DNA from 3 places in the Marinobacter sp. es.048 genome. Region 1 is predicted to be linked to each of the others. Evidence: predicted binding sites of a transcription regulator. Region 1 holds the regulator's gene; each other region holds the start of a gene.

Region 1 (4,529 bases):
CATGCGCGAGATCAACTTTTTTGACTGAGCCACCTCCAGAGCTTCCCGGAGTATTTCAGCTTCCATCGTCTTGCGGCCCAACATCCGCTCCAGGTCCCGAACCTTTTTGTTCAGGGCCTTCACCTCGGATGCACTGACAACCTCATCACCGGATTCAATCGCGGACATGCCACCGTCTTTCATCAGCTTCTTCCAACGGAACAACAGACTTGCTGATATACCATGACGTCGCGCTACAAGCGACACTGACATGCCTGGCCGCTCACACTCAGCAACCATGAATGCCTTCTCCTGTGCGGAATACCGGCGACGACGTTGCACTCCGGTTATGACTTCGATTCTCTCCACCTTGGACACTCCTTTGCACTAGGTCTATGCCTAGGCCTTTGCTTCTACCAAGGTGTCCGGTTTAAATGGGGGCTACTACAAGGGCAGTCTGATCTTCGACGACGACGTGCTACATGTCCGCAGTGTACATGGATGCGGTGGTGTACAGGTCGGAGTGGAGAGGGTCAGCAGATCTCGCTGGTATGGCTCCGGAGTGAGGTCTGTCACTACGGATGCTCTGCGGTGCGTGGACGTGCAGAGCGACTGCTCGTCGGGTCAGAGATGATACGGTCCTGAGGCGGTATATCTCCTCGAAATTGGCCAGCTCCCCGGACAGGTTGCGGGCATCGATACTGACCGCCATCTTGCCCAGTCGACCAGGCTTGGTCTGGCTGGCTGCTTCCCGGGTAAGGGGGAAGAGCAGACCAATGGGAAGATTGTCGATGCAATAGAACCCGAGGTCCTCCAGCACATGAAGTGCGGTACTCTTGCCCGAACCGGACCTGCCACTGACGATAATCAGCTTCATGACCACCTTACCTCCACTGCAATGAATATCATCCGCCCGAGGCGGTCATGCGCTGGTACAGCGTACTGGCGTCCTCGCATTGCCGGAGGCGATCACAGAACGACCGCTCATTGAACTTCTCGGCCAGTTGGCTGAGCAGCTCCAGATGTTCGCTGGTAGCCTCTTTCGGGACGATCAGGGCAAAAATCAGATCGACCGGCTGATTGTCGATTGCATCGAACTCCACGCTTTCTTCAAGCGTCATCAGCACGCCCACCACGTGATCAAGTCCCTCCAGGCGGCAGTGGGGAATGGCGATTCCCTGTCCAATGCCGGTGCTGCCCAGGCGCTCACGGGAAATCAGGTTGTTGAAGAGCTGGGTCTCGCTGAGCGTGTTGTCCTGATGGTTTATTTGCTCGGCAATAAACTCCAGGGCCCGTTTCTTGCTGGACGCAGGTACCCTGCAGAGGGTGAGCTCCGGAGCAAGAATGTTGTCTATGGTCAGGGATGTGTCGCTCATGGATCGACTGCGTTTCCGTTAAAAAAAAGGCTGCGACACGTTGCTCATGTCGCAGCTCGATTAGATGACTTGCATGAAAACAACCAGTTAGCGAGAGCCGTTTCCGTGCATCCGGTCTACATTCTTTTCCTTATGCTTGAGGATCTGGCGGTCCAGCTTGTCGATCAGGGAGTCGATGGCCGCATACATATCCTCGTTTTCTGCCTTTGCGTGAATCTCACCACCAACCACGTGCAACGTGGCTTCCGCAATCTGGCGCACCTTTTCCACTTCCAGGGTTACCTGGCAGTTACTGATGTGGTCAAAGTGACGCTCGAGCTTCTCGAACTTCTCTGAAACATAATCCTTCAGTGCGGGAGTCAGTTCTACGTGATGGCCTGAAATATTGAGTTGCATAGGCGTCTCCTGTTGTCATCATGCCGGCTCCCGGGAGCCGGTCTGGGTGCTGACGCATTGTGCGCCGGCGAATATGGTATTGCGTCCCGCCCCAGGGGTATTCAGACCAATCGCTTGCGCTCGTTAGACGGCGGAATGTGCATGGCCTCCCGATACTTGGCAACGGTGCGTCGCGCAACCTTGATTCCCTGTTCCCCTAGCATGGCTGCAATTTTACTGTCGCTCAACGGCTTTTTCGGCGTTTCGGCGGCAATCAGCTTCTTGATCATCGCGCGAATGGCCGTGGAAGAGCATTCCCCGCCCTCGTCAGTGCTGACATGGCTGGAGAAGAAATACTTCAGTTCGAATATGCCCCGGGGGGTATGCATGTATTTCTGGGTCGTTACCCGTGAAATCGTCGACTCATGCATTTCTACCGCCTGGGCGATGTCTGAAAGGATCAGCGGCTTCATCGCTTCTTCGCCGTGATCCAGGAATCCCTGCTGGTGCTCGACAATGCGGGTCGCCACTTTTAGCAGGGTCTCATTGCGGCTTTGCAGGCTTTTGATAAACCACTTGGCCTCCTGCAACTGATCGCGCAGGTAAGTGTTGTCTGCACTGCTGTCCGCACGCCTTATAAGTGAAGCATAGCTGGCATTCACCCGGATGCGCGGAGCAATTTCCGGATTCAGCTCAACACGCCAGCGACCATTGTGCTTGCGAACGATGACGTCTGGGATGACGTAGTCGGGTTCGGCGCGGTCAATAACGTCGCCCGGACGCGGATTCAGGCCGGTGATCAGCGCCAGGACCTCCCGCAATTGGTCTTCTTTCAGGCGGCTGCGGCGCAGCAACTGGGCGTAGTCCCGGTTGCCCAGCAGGTTGATGTAGTGAGTGATCACCAGTCGTGCCTGGGCCAGCCAGGGCGTTTCCGGTGGTAGCTGGTTAAGCTGGATCAGCAGGCATTCCTGAAGATCCCGGGCGAAAACGCCAGGAGGGTCAAAATGCTGCAGTCGGTGAAGAACCGCTTCCACTTCATCCAGCTCAAGGGGGTCCTCGTCGTTTTCATCCAGCATCCCGGCATGGATCTCTTCCAGGGCACTTGTCAGATAGCCGCGCTCATCCACCGCGTCCATCAGGGCATGTGCAATGGCCTGATCCCGTTCACTCAGTGGGGTCAGATTGAGCTGCCATTCCAAGTGATCCTGAAGCGTTTCAGTGGGCGAGTTACGGGTTTCGAAATCGTGATCGTTTTCGTCGTCATTGCGGGCTGCAGGAGCAGGGGCGGACTGGTATATGTCGTCCCAGGCAGTGTCTACCGGCAGATCGTCCGGAATATTGTCCGGAATTTCGTTTTCAGAGGACCAGTCCGGGCCGTTTTCGGATTCGTCCCAGTCTTTGGACGGTTCCGGCGCAGTTTCAGCGGCAGACTCGGTGGCGTTGGCTTCGCGCTCGTCATTAGCGGTAGCAGCGTCTGTTGTCTGGTCGTCGTCCTCGGAGGTCTCCAGCATGGGGTTGGATTCCAGTGCCTGCTGGATTTCCTGTTGGAGGTCGAGGGTAGAGAGCTGGAGAAGCCGGATCGCCTGTTGCAGCTGGGGTGTCATGGTCAGGCTCTGACCCAGCTTTAACTGTAAGGAGGCTTTCATAACCATGGTTCAGGATCCGTCACTCATCAGCGCTTTGTGTCATAAGTTGTGAAAAAAATCTTTATATGTCGGTTACTTGCCGTGATTTAACTTTACCCTAGCAAGTTCTTTGCCGAGTTTACTTGCTACAGGTCATCAAAACAATGAGCCATTCGGTGTCACAGCCTGAATTCGTCGCCCAGGTAGACTTCCTTGACCTGCTGGTTGGCAAGGATCGCCTCGGCATTGCCGGAGGCGATGATGTGGCCGCCGGACACTATGTAGGCGTTCTCGCAGATGTCCAGGGTCTCGCGCACGTTATGATCGGTAATCAGCACGCCGATACCCTTGTCCCGCAGGTGCCGGATGATGTGTTTGATGTCACTCACGGATATGGGGTCGACACCGGCGAAGGGCTCATCCAGAAGGATGAAGGCCGGCTCCATGGCAAGGGCTCGGGCGATTTCGACCCGTCGGCGTTCGCCGCCGGACAGTGCCATGCCAACACTGTCCCGGATATGGGTGATGTGAAACTCCTCCAGCAACTCCTCGAGCTTTTTCTCCCTATCGGCCTTGCTCAGACCCTGGCGGGTTTCGAGGATGGCCATGATGTTGTCGCGTACCGATAGTTTGCGGAATACCGAGGCTTCCTGGGGCAGGTAACCGATGCCTTGCTGGGCACGGCCGTGCATGGGCAGAGGAGTAATATCCCGGCTGTCGATGGTGACCCGGCCACGATCGGCGGGCACCAGCCCCACGATCATGTAGAAGCAGGTGGTTTTGCCGGCGCCGTTGGGGCCAAGCAGTCCGACGATTTCCCCACTGCGGATCTCCAGGGAGACATCGAGCACCACTTTTTTCTGCTTGTAACTCTTTGCCAGATTACTGGCTCTCAGAACTGCCATCGGATTCCTGTCTGTCAGAACGTCTGTCGGCGCTGCGTGGCTGAATTACCATCTCTACCCGGCCGCTGCCTTCGCCCGTGTCTGCGCCGCCTTCAGCGGTCACAACCCGGCCAGCGGTATCATAATGAATGACGTCGCCGCGGAACAGATTGCCATTCTGCTCGATGACCGCTTCCCGTTCAAAGGTCAGCCGGCTGTCGGTGGCAGACCAGGTAATGTTCAGTGCGCGGGCGTCGGTTTCGCCTTCGCCCTCTCGGGCCGGCTGCCGA
Region 2 (4,529 bases), on a different contig from region 1:
CTGATCAAGTTCACGGCGCTCACGCTCGGCATCGCCGGACTGGTCATCATCCGGGCCTCACGGCGCCACCCGCTGGCTCATCACTGACGCCGAATCAACAGCTGTCAGTTGGTGCGGTAAAACAACAGGTCCCAGACACCGTGACCAAGGGTTTCACCGCGCTTTTCGAACTTGGTAATGGGACGGTCCTCAGGGCGCGGTGAATAGCCTCCGGATTCCTGGGTGTTGGCAAAACCCTCTGACTCGCTCATAACCTCAAGCATGTGCTCGGCGTAGTTCTCCCAGTCCGTCGCCAGGTGCAGGATTCCACCCACTCTGAGCTTGTGACGAACCCGCTGGACAAACTCATGCTGGATCAACCGGCGCTTGTGATGCTTTTTCTTGTGCCAGGGATCCGGGAAAAACACCATCATGCGATCCAGACAGGCGTCCGGCAGGCAGAGATCAATCACATCGTTGGCATCGATACTGTAAATCCGGACGTTTTCCAGACCACGATCCTCGATTTCCTTGAGCAGTGCACCAACACCGGGCTGATGAACTTCAACCCCGATAAAATCCTGCTCGGGAGCCGCCTCGGCCATTTCGGCCAGGGACCGGCCCATGCCGAAACCGATTTCCAGGTTAAGCATGTTGTCGCGGCCAAAGACCTCCCGTGGATCAATCATTCCGTCCTCACGGGTCAGGCCGTACTTCGGCCAGCTCCGCTCGAACGCCTTTTTCTGGCCCTCCGTCATCCGGCCCTGGCGTAGAACGAAGCTACGCACACCACGACGGGTGGTGACCGGCGAATCAGCGGCGTCTTTGGGATCTTGCGGTTCTTTCTGGTCTGTCATCTGCAATCCTTAACCGCAGGCAGCGGGTTATGTTTAACGGGATTTGCCACTAGTTTACCAGAGTGTTCCGGCTCAGGCGGAGACCACCGAGTTGCGACCCTGTTGTCGGTCCAGTTGCCGATAGCCCAGCGCTTCAACCAGATGGCTTTGCCGCAGCTTCTCGCAGCCTTCCAGATCCGCCAGCGTTCTGGCCACCCGAAGAATACGATGCAACGCCCTGGCCGAAAGCCCCAGCTTCTCCATGGCACCGGTAAGCAGTCGCTCACCCTGTTGGTCCAGTCGGCATGCAGCCTGCAATTCACACCCGGACAGCGCGGCATTCAGGTAACCCCGCTCTGATTGACGGGATCTGGCAGCCCGAACACGCTCCCGGACCGTGGCGCTGGTCTCGCCATCCCCACCCTGGCGCATCAGTATGTCGCCGCCCTGCACCGGCACCTCAACGTGCAGATCAAACCTGTCGAGCAACGGCCCGGAGATCTTCGACCGGTAGCGGGTAACCTGTTGCGGCGTGCACTGGCACTCGATGGTGGGATGACCACTGTAGCCACAGGGGCACGGGTTCATTGCGCCAACGACCTGAAAACGCGCCGGAAAATTCACCTGCCGCGCCGCCCGGCTGATCGAGATTTCCCCGGTTTCCATCGGTTCCCGGAGCACTTCCAGCACCCGCCGCTCAAACTCCGGCAACTCGTCGAGGAAAAGTACGCCCCGGTGCGCCAGGGAGATCTCCCCCGGCCTCGGGCTGCTGCCACCGCCGACCAGCGCAACTGCTGACGCGGTATGATGAGGCGCTCGAAAAGGCGGCTGGCGCCAGCCCCCGGCCCGAACCGGCAGCCCGGCCACTGAATGCACGCTCGCCACTTCCATGGCTGCAGCATCATCAAGCCCGGGCAGGATTCCGGGCAGGCGACTGGCGAGCATGCTCTTCCCGGTTCCCGGGGGACCGAAGAACAAAAGATTGTGACCGCCCGCTGCAGCCACCTCCAGCGTTCGGCGCGGCACCTGCTGGCCGCGGACATCCGACAGATCGGGCACGTCACGGTTGCCGTCCGGCGCTTCCTCCAGGGGAGACCCTGGCACCGGCACAAGACGGGCACGGTCACTCAGATGTTCGCACACGGTCAGCAGGTGACCGGCGGCCAGAAGATCACCCTGGCTTGCCAGTGCCGCTTCCTCGGAGTTGGCGTGGGGAGCCAGCAAGGCCCGACCATCCTCCCGTGCGGCCAACACGGCCGGCAGAACACCTTTCAGAGGGCGCAGTGCACCATCAAGGGACAATTCGCCGACGAATTCGCAATCGGAAAGGCTGTCGACCGGGATCTGCCCAGACGCTGCCAGAATGCCCAGAGCGATGGGCAGATCGAACCGACCACCCTCTTTTGGCAGATCAGCGGGGGCGAGATTGATGGTAATTCTTCGGGCGGGAAATTCGAAACCGGCATTAAGAAGCGCGCTTCGGACGCGCTCTTTGCTCTCCCTTACACCGGTTTCCGGCAAGCCCACGATCGAGAGCGCGGGCAAGCCGCCCGAGAGATGGACTTCAACGGTAACGGCAGGCGCTGACACGCCAATGGCGGCGCGAGAATGAACAATAGCAAGCATGACAACCATCCATGGTAATAACCGAATATGTTTGCCCGGCATCCTGCCAGGCGTGTCCGGGATTTATTGTTTCTGCAGGGAATTTTCCAGTTCGGCCACCCGCTTCTCGAGGGCATCCACCTTTTCACGGGTCTTTAGCAGGACGGCCTGCTGGGCGTCAAACTCCTCCCGGGTTACCAACTCCAGGCGAGACAAAACGGCCATCACGGTGGCCCGGGCCTGGGTTTCAAAATCTTCCCGTGCAGCGCGGGCCATGTCTGGAACAAACTGGCCGAACTGGCCCTGCAGCTGAGAAAAAATATCCTGTGGACCTTTCACACGTCACCTCACAAATTCCTGAAATATCCGGCTTCGACTAAAAGACAGGGCCGGTTGCCGGTTAGCGGGAGTGTATCACACCGCAGCCCCTGCCATACTGTAGGTGGTCGACCCTATAATAAGTGGCGAAGGGTCAGGGAGCCCGCTCCAAATTGGCTCACTGGCCGGCTACCCGCTCTATTTTGGTGCACAAGTTTGCGCCATTCTGGTACGCGGATATCGTAGCCTACTGTTTTTTAACTATTTTTTTGCGTTGGCATACACGATGCTAAAGCTCTCGTACGCAATCCGCACAATTGGTGTGCGAGGTGGCAGCATCCCGAGCTCAACAACCGGCCGACGGGCTCTCACTGTTGAGACGGCTTTACCAAGGAGAAAGCAATGAAACTTGTGACAGCGATCATCAAGCCTTTCAAATTGGATGATGTCCGTGAGGCACTATCCGAGATTGGCGTACAAGGCGTAACCGTCACTGAAGTCAAAGGCTTCGGTCGGCAAAAAGGCCACACAGAACTCTATCGTGGCGCGGAATACGTGGTGGATTTCCTGCCCAAGGTGAAGGTGGAAGTTGCTATCGGCGACAACCTTCTGGACCAGGTTATCGAGTCCATCACCAAGGCGGCTAACACCGGCAAGATCGGTGACGGCAAGATCTTCGTGACTGAACTGGCTCAAGCCATCCGGATCCGGACTGGCGAAACCGGCGAAGAAGCGGTCTGAACCAGCTCTGATTTTTCGAACAGCCAACGCAAAAAAATTTATAACCTGAAAAGCCTCGTGCGGAGGGCTTCATATGGAAAGCAATCTTAATCACATTTTTGAACTCCAGTATGCGCTGGATACCTTTTACTTCCTGATTTGCGGTGCCCTGGTCATGTGGATGGCCGCTGGCTTTGCCATGCTGGAAGCCGGCCTGGTGCGTGCCAAGAACACCACCGAGATCCTGACCAAGAACGTGGCCCTGTTTGCGGTCGCCTGTACCATGTACCTGATTGTCGGCTACGACATCATGTACGACGGCGGTATCTTCCTGAGCGGTGTAACGACTGTTGCCGAGATGGACGACGCAGCGATTGCGGGCGTTATTGCAGCCTCCACTGAAGCCGGCTTCGGCGACATGGGCGAATACAGCGGCGCTTCTGACTTCTTCTTCCAGGTTGTCTTCGTTGCAACTGCCATGTCCATCGTCTCCGGTGCTGTGGCTGAGCGTATGAAGCTCTGGGCCTTCCTGGGCTTCGCCGTTGTTATGTGTGGTTTCATCTACCCGATGCAGGGTTCCTGGACCTGGAACGGCGACGCGGTATTCGGCATGTACGAGCTGAGCTACAGCGACTACGCCGGTTCCGGTATTGTTCACATGGCCGGTGCAGCAGCAGCCCTGGCAGGTGTGATCCTGCTCGGTGCCCGTAAAGGTAAATACGGCGCCAAAGGTGAAATCCGCGCGTTCCCGGGCGCCAACCTGCCCCTGGCAACTCTTGGTACCTTCATCCTGTGGATGGGCTGGTTCGGCTTCAACGGTGGCTCTACCCTGAAGCTGGGTGGTATCGGTGTCGCCAACGAAGTTGCCAACGTGTTCCTGAACACCAACGCAGCCGCAGCTGGTGGCCTGATTGCTGCCCTGATCGTGGCGCGCCTGATGTTCGGCAAGGCCGACCTGACCATGGCCCTGAACGGTGCCCTGGCCGGCCTGGTTGCGATCACGGCTGAGCCGGCGGATCCTTCACCTCTGCTGGCCGTCATCATTGGCGCTATCGGTGGCACCCTGGTGGT
Region 3 (4,529 bases), on a different contig from region 1:
TCTGCCAGCCACCGTTCTGGGACGGCGTGAAAAACTGCTTCTGGCGCTCTGGCGAGAGCCCCCGCCCAATGGCAAGCATCTCGTACTCGCCCTTGCGAGCCACATCAAGAACGCTTTTGGAGATATCCGTCGCGGTGATCTTTACATCCCGGAGCTTCCCGGGCCTCGCCCGACGAAACTCCTCAACGATCATGGCAATCGAGTAAGGCTCCTGACCGGTTGAGCAGGCCGCAGACCAGATACGCAAAGGCTGCGTTGAGTTGCGCTCTGCGAATTCGGGAAGCAGCTTCTCCTGGAGAATCCTGAAAGGGTGATTGTCACGGAACCACAGGGTTTCATTGGTTGTCATCGCATCGATGACCGTCTCTTTAAGACCTCCCCGCCCGGGGCGTTTGAGTCGGTCAAGGAGTTCACCCAGCGTATTCAGGTTGTTCTCTTCGAGAATCCTGCGCAACCGGCTCTTTACCAGGTACTGTTTGTTTTCGCCCAGTAAAATCCCACAGGCATCCTGCAGGAACGATTTGAAGGCTTCATACTCCTGTGGCGTTATTTCCGCTTTCATTGGGTCTCTGTTCTGAGTGAATCTTTGAGCGGTTCCATCAACCCTGGTCGATGATTTCCATTACTCGCTCTGCCAGCTCGTCCGGACTGAACTTTGCCATAAAGTCGTCGGCTCCGACCTTCTTCACCATGGCCTGGTTGAACACACCACTGAGTGAGGTGTGCAGCATAACAAACATATCCGAAAGCGCCGGGTCATCTTTCACCTTGGTGACGAGGGTGTAGCCATCCATTTCCGGCATCTCGACATCCGAGATGATCAAAGAGAAGTGATCTTTGGCCCGGGAGCCATCCGCAGTTATTTCCTGTAAATATTCAAATGCCTGCTTACCGTCGTTTTTCAGAACCACTTCCATGCCAATTGCGGTGAGACACCGCTGTATCTGGCGCCGGGCCACGGACGAATCATCCACCACCAACACCGGCAGATGCCCGGGCACCCGCTCCGCGCTCTTGCTCAGAACGGCTTCGGTTACGTCCTCCCCAAGCGGAGAAACTTCTGAAAGAATCTTCTCTACGTCAATGATTTCAATAAGCTTATCATCTATTTTTGTGACAGCGGTAAGATAGACATCCTTGCCGGCCCCTTTGGGTGGAGGCAGGATTTCTTCCCAGTTCATATTCATGATCCGTTCGACGCCGCTCACCAGAAAACCCTGCGTTTTGCGATTGTATTCAGTGATGATGACGAAACTGGTGGAGAGCTCTTCCTGGGGGATACCGGGCAGACCAATCGCCATGCTCAGATCAATAATGGGGATGGTCTCACCCCGGCTATGAGCGACGCCTCGAACAACCGGTTGGCTGTTGGGCAGGGAGAACAGCTTCGGACATTGCAGAACCTCTTTCACCTTGAACACGTTGATCCCGTAGATCTGACGGCCCCTGAGACGGAAAAGGAGCAACTCGAGACGGTTCTTTCCGACCATCTGAGTGCGCTGGTTAACACTGTCCAAAACCCCTGCCATTTCGATTCTCCTGGCTTGCCGGAATTACAACGGCATATATCTTGCTGATCGCTGAATAATAGCCTGATCGACGGAAACCCGTCATATCAGCGGTGGATTAGCCAATTTAACGGCCACTTTTCTCGAATCATTAGCCTGATTCGGGCTTTTCTGCCCTGTTGTTGACAGCATAGGACAAACTGATACGTATGCGCATCACCAATTTCGCTCTACTACTGCTAATGTCTGGCCTGAGCGGCCCGCTCCTGGCTGAGACGACCGCTGAACAGATTCGGAAAGCGACCCTGGAATTTCTCGAGAACTTCGCGGCCGAACAGGCCGTGGAAGGCTATACCGTCTCCTTCGAACCCGGCTCGATCGACAACCGCCTTGCCCTTGCCGAATGCGAAAAGCCTTTGAGTGTCGAATTCAGCGGTGACCCCTGGAAAAGCACCAGCCCATCTATACTCGTAGCCTGCGAAGGAGCTCGCCCATGGCGGATGTTCGTCACGGCTTCGGTCTCTATCCATGGACCGGCCCTGGTGGCGGCTCGGCCGCTCACGCGGGGAGAACGGATAACAGAAGGCCTACTGACAAAACAGTCGGTTGAAATCAACGCGTCCAGGCGGGGCGTTATTACAGACTCGCAACAAGCCATTGGCATGGAGGTGCGACGGGCAGTCAACGCGGGCTCGCGGGTTACGCCGGACATGCTTTCGGCCCCGAATGCGGTCGAACGGGGCGATCATGTTATCATTACCGCCAAAACAGGCGGATTTTCAGTACGTTCCCGGGGCAAAGCCCTGGCAAGCGCCAGCGTTGGCGAGCAGGTTCTGGTAGAGAATCTGCGATCGTCCCGCACAATAAAGGCCAGCGTTGTTGCGCCCGGCCACGTCGAAATTCCGATGTAGGTCGGGCTCGGCAGAGGCTTGCCGGAGCGGCAAACCTCTGCCGCAAACCCGGCAGTAAAAATAGACAAAAAAACGACTGAAAATTACTAAAGGTTTTCGCGGCGCCGCCGTTAAGAAGACATAAACTCGAGTAAGCGCCGCATTCTCGTGGCGCGACAGGCAAGCAGGTACAGATATGTCAGTTGACTTAAATGGAATTGGCCCCGGCCAGGTCAACACCCAGAGAACCACGGCCGACAAGAGCTCCGGCACTCAGAATACCCAGCCGGCAACCAACGAACAGGCGAAAACCCAGGCCCAGGGCGCCCGGGGTGAGAACGTCAGCCTGAGCAATCAGGCCAAGAATCTAAAGCAGCTTGAACAAAAGCTGGGCGATTATCCGGAAATGGATGACGACCGCATTGAACAAATCCGCTCCGCCCTAGAGAACGGCACTTACAAGATTGACGCCGAAAAACTGGCCCAGAAAATGCTTGAGATGGATGAAAGCATTTTTGGGTGAGTAAACCATGGCCGCAATTGATGATCTGAAGACTCTTCTTTCTCAGGATATCAGTCAGCTGGAAACACTGGCTGATATTCTCGAAAGGGAAAAGACCTGCCTTGCAAATTCCGACCTGCGCCAGCTGGAAGCTCTGACAAAAGAAAAGAACGATCTGCTGAGTGCTGTTCGGGAACGCGCTAAACAGAAAATCCGGACACTGGTCCAGATGGGATACCGCCCTGAGAGCGGTGAACCTTCACGTTTTATCCGCAGCGCCGGCTTTTCTGATCTTCTCCAACTCTGGAAGGAAGCCGACCAGAAGCTTCGAGCTTGCCAGACGCTGAACCAGACCAACGGTCGGGTGATCAGCCATCTCCAGAAACGCCTGTCGAAACTTACCGACATCTTCCGGGGCGCCACCGGCCAGCAAAAGCTTTACGGCGCCCAGGGACAGCAAACCACGGTATCAAGCAGCACGGTACTTGCCAGCGCCTGATGAGGGCCCTGGCAAACCGGCCTGTCTGGAGATTCACCGGGTATAAATGGTCATCTGTGAGTCCGGATGAAAACGGATGTCGTGGATACTCACGTTACCCATTGAGGCACCCTGGCTCCCGGTGACCCGGATGTTGTCCATCCTGATTTCCTCGATTCGCTCCGGGAACACCAGCATCAAAGCCCCATCCTCCCTGACCCGGTAACGAGGCTCCCCATAACGGTAGTGCACTCCAGAAATAGTCAGATCTGAATCCAGAAAATTCAGAACCGGTACGAAGATGTTGGCGGCAAGCTTCAGGCCCTCGATCACATCCGCCGATCCTTCGCCTCCCTGCTCGCCGCTACTCCCTGGATTCTCAGCCATACTGCTGACAACGCCGATACGCTGCAGCAGGGTGGGGTCTCCCTGCCCGGAAATTGTCGCCAGCTCAGTTTCACTCAGCGGGGCAAGATTCCCCCTTTCATAGAGCTCGCCCGCTTCGAGCGCCGATTGTGACGCTTCAGCCGAATTGCTCGCCGCAAAGGTAACCATGGGCTGGAAGGGCAACGTCACCATCGTGACGAGGGCCGCCGCGTTACGGTAACGGGATTGATGCTTGAGAACCCGGTAGAGTTCCTTTTCGCTGATCCAGCCGGCCTGGATGAACACCTCACCCAGGCGCTGCCCGGTTTCACGCTGAAGTCTCAGCCCCTCTGCCACCTGCCCTTTGGACACATAGCCACGATTGATAAGCAGTCGCCCAAGGCGTGATTTCTCTTCAAATCCCTGACGGATTCTCACCCAGTGTCTCCTTTTGAATAGTGAAAACCGTACTACCCGGCCCGGCCAATGTGGTCCATAACTCCCGATACCCGGAAGGTTAGCCGATCACAACACAATGTACGTGGACACAGTCCCCGTTTTACTGTCACCTTCTGGTAAGATCTGGCACCTGAAAACAGAATTCGCGGATTTGTCGCAGGAAACACTCCTGCTAGTAACACGGAGAACGGCTGCAAATGACAAACATGGTAAAACCCCTGAAAACTGTGACTCCCGCACTGCTTACGGCCCTCGCCTTACTGATGCCAACCACCACGGTGCTGGCCCAGAACAATGACCAGTCCGCCAGTGAACCTCTGCCGATG

What was found. Region 1 encodes sigma-54, which starts transcription at its own class of promoters, with help from an activator protein. Its sites were predicted from a motif close to ANTGGCATNNANNTTGCTNT; they were not measured.
Region 2: the regulator sigma-54 is predicted to act here: its motif matches at 3,012-3,031, upstream of glnK (P-II family nitrogen regulator).
Region 3: the regulator sigma-54 is predicted to act here: its motif matches at 1,558-1,577, upstream of flgA (flagellar basal body P-ring formation chaperone FlgA).

The regions. Positions count from the first base shown of each region.
Region 1 is NZ_FYFA01000001.1:1,841,941-1,846,469, forward strand. It holds one part of gene CFT65_RS08510 (IS3 family transposase) at 1-21, opposite strand, end outside; one part of gene CFT65_RS08510 (IS3 family transposase) at 21-348, opposite strand; partial or broken gene CFT65_RS08515 (RNase adapter RapZ) at 626-856, opposite strand; gene ptsN (PTS IIA-like nitrogen regulatory protein PtsN) at 885-1,355, opposite strand; gene hpf (ribosome hibernation promoting factor) at 1,443-1,751, opposite strand; gene CFT65_RS08530 (RNA polymerase factor sigma-54) at 1,853-3,376, opposite strand; gene lptB (LPS export ABC transporter ATP-binding protein) at 3,535-4,260, opposite strand; gene lptA (lipopolysaccharide transport periplasmic protein LptA) at 4,238-4,529, opposite strand, start outside.
Region 2 is NZ_FYFA01000002.1:1,596,975-1,601,503, forward strand. It holds gene CFT65_RS18490 (hypothetical protein) at 1-87, shown strand, start outside; gene trmB (tRNA (guanosine(46)-N7)-methyltransferase TrmB) at 105-836, opposite strand; gene CFT65_RS18500 (YifB family Mg chelatase-like AAA ATPase) at 909-2,441, opposite strand; gene CFT65_RS18505 (accessory factor UbiK family protein) at 2,505-2,759, opposite strand; gene glnK (P-II family nitrogen regulator) at 3,141-3,479, shown strand; gene CFT65_RS18515 (ammonium transporter) at 3,553-4,529, shown strand, end outside.
Region 3 is NZ_FYFA01000002.1:399,033-403,561, forward strand. It holds gene CFT65_RS12895 (CheR family methyltransferase) at 1-562, opposite strand, end outside; gene CFT65_RS12900 (chemotaxis protein CheV) at 600-1,529, opposite strand; gene flgA (flagellar basal body P-ring formation chaperone FlgA) at 1,718-2,419, shown strand; gene flgM (flagellar biosynthesis anti-sigma factor FlgM) at 2,595-2,921, shown strand; gene CFT65_RS12915 (flagella synthesis protein FlgN) at 2,929-3,399, shown strand; gene CFT65_RS12920 (pilus assembly protein PilB) at 3,433-4,182, opposite strand; gene CFT65_RS12925 (peptidylprolyl isomerase) at 4,401-4,529, shown strand, end outside.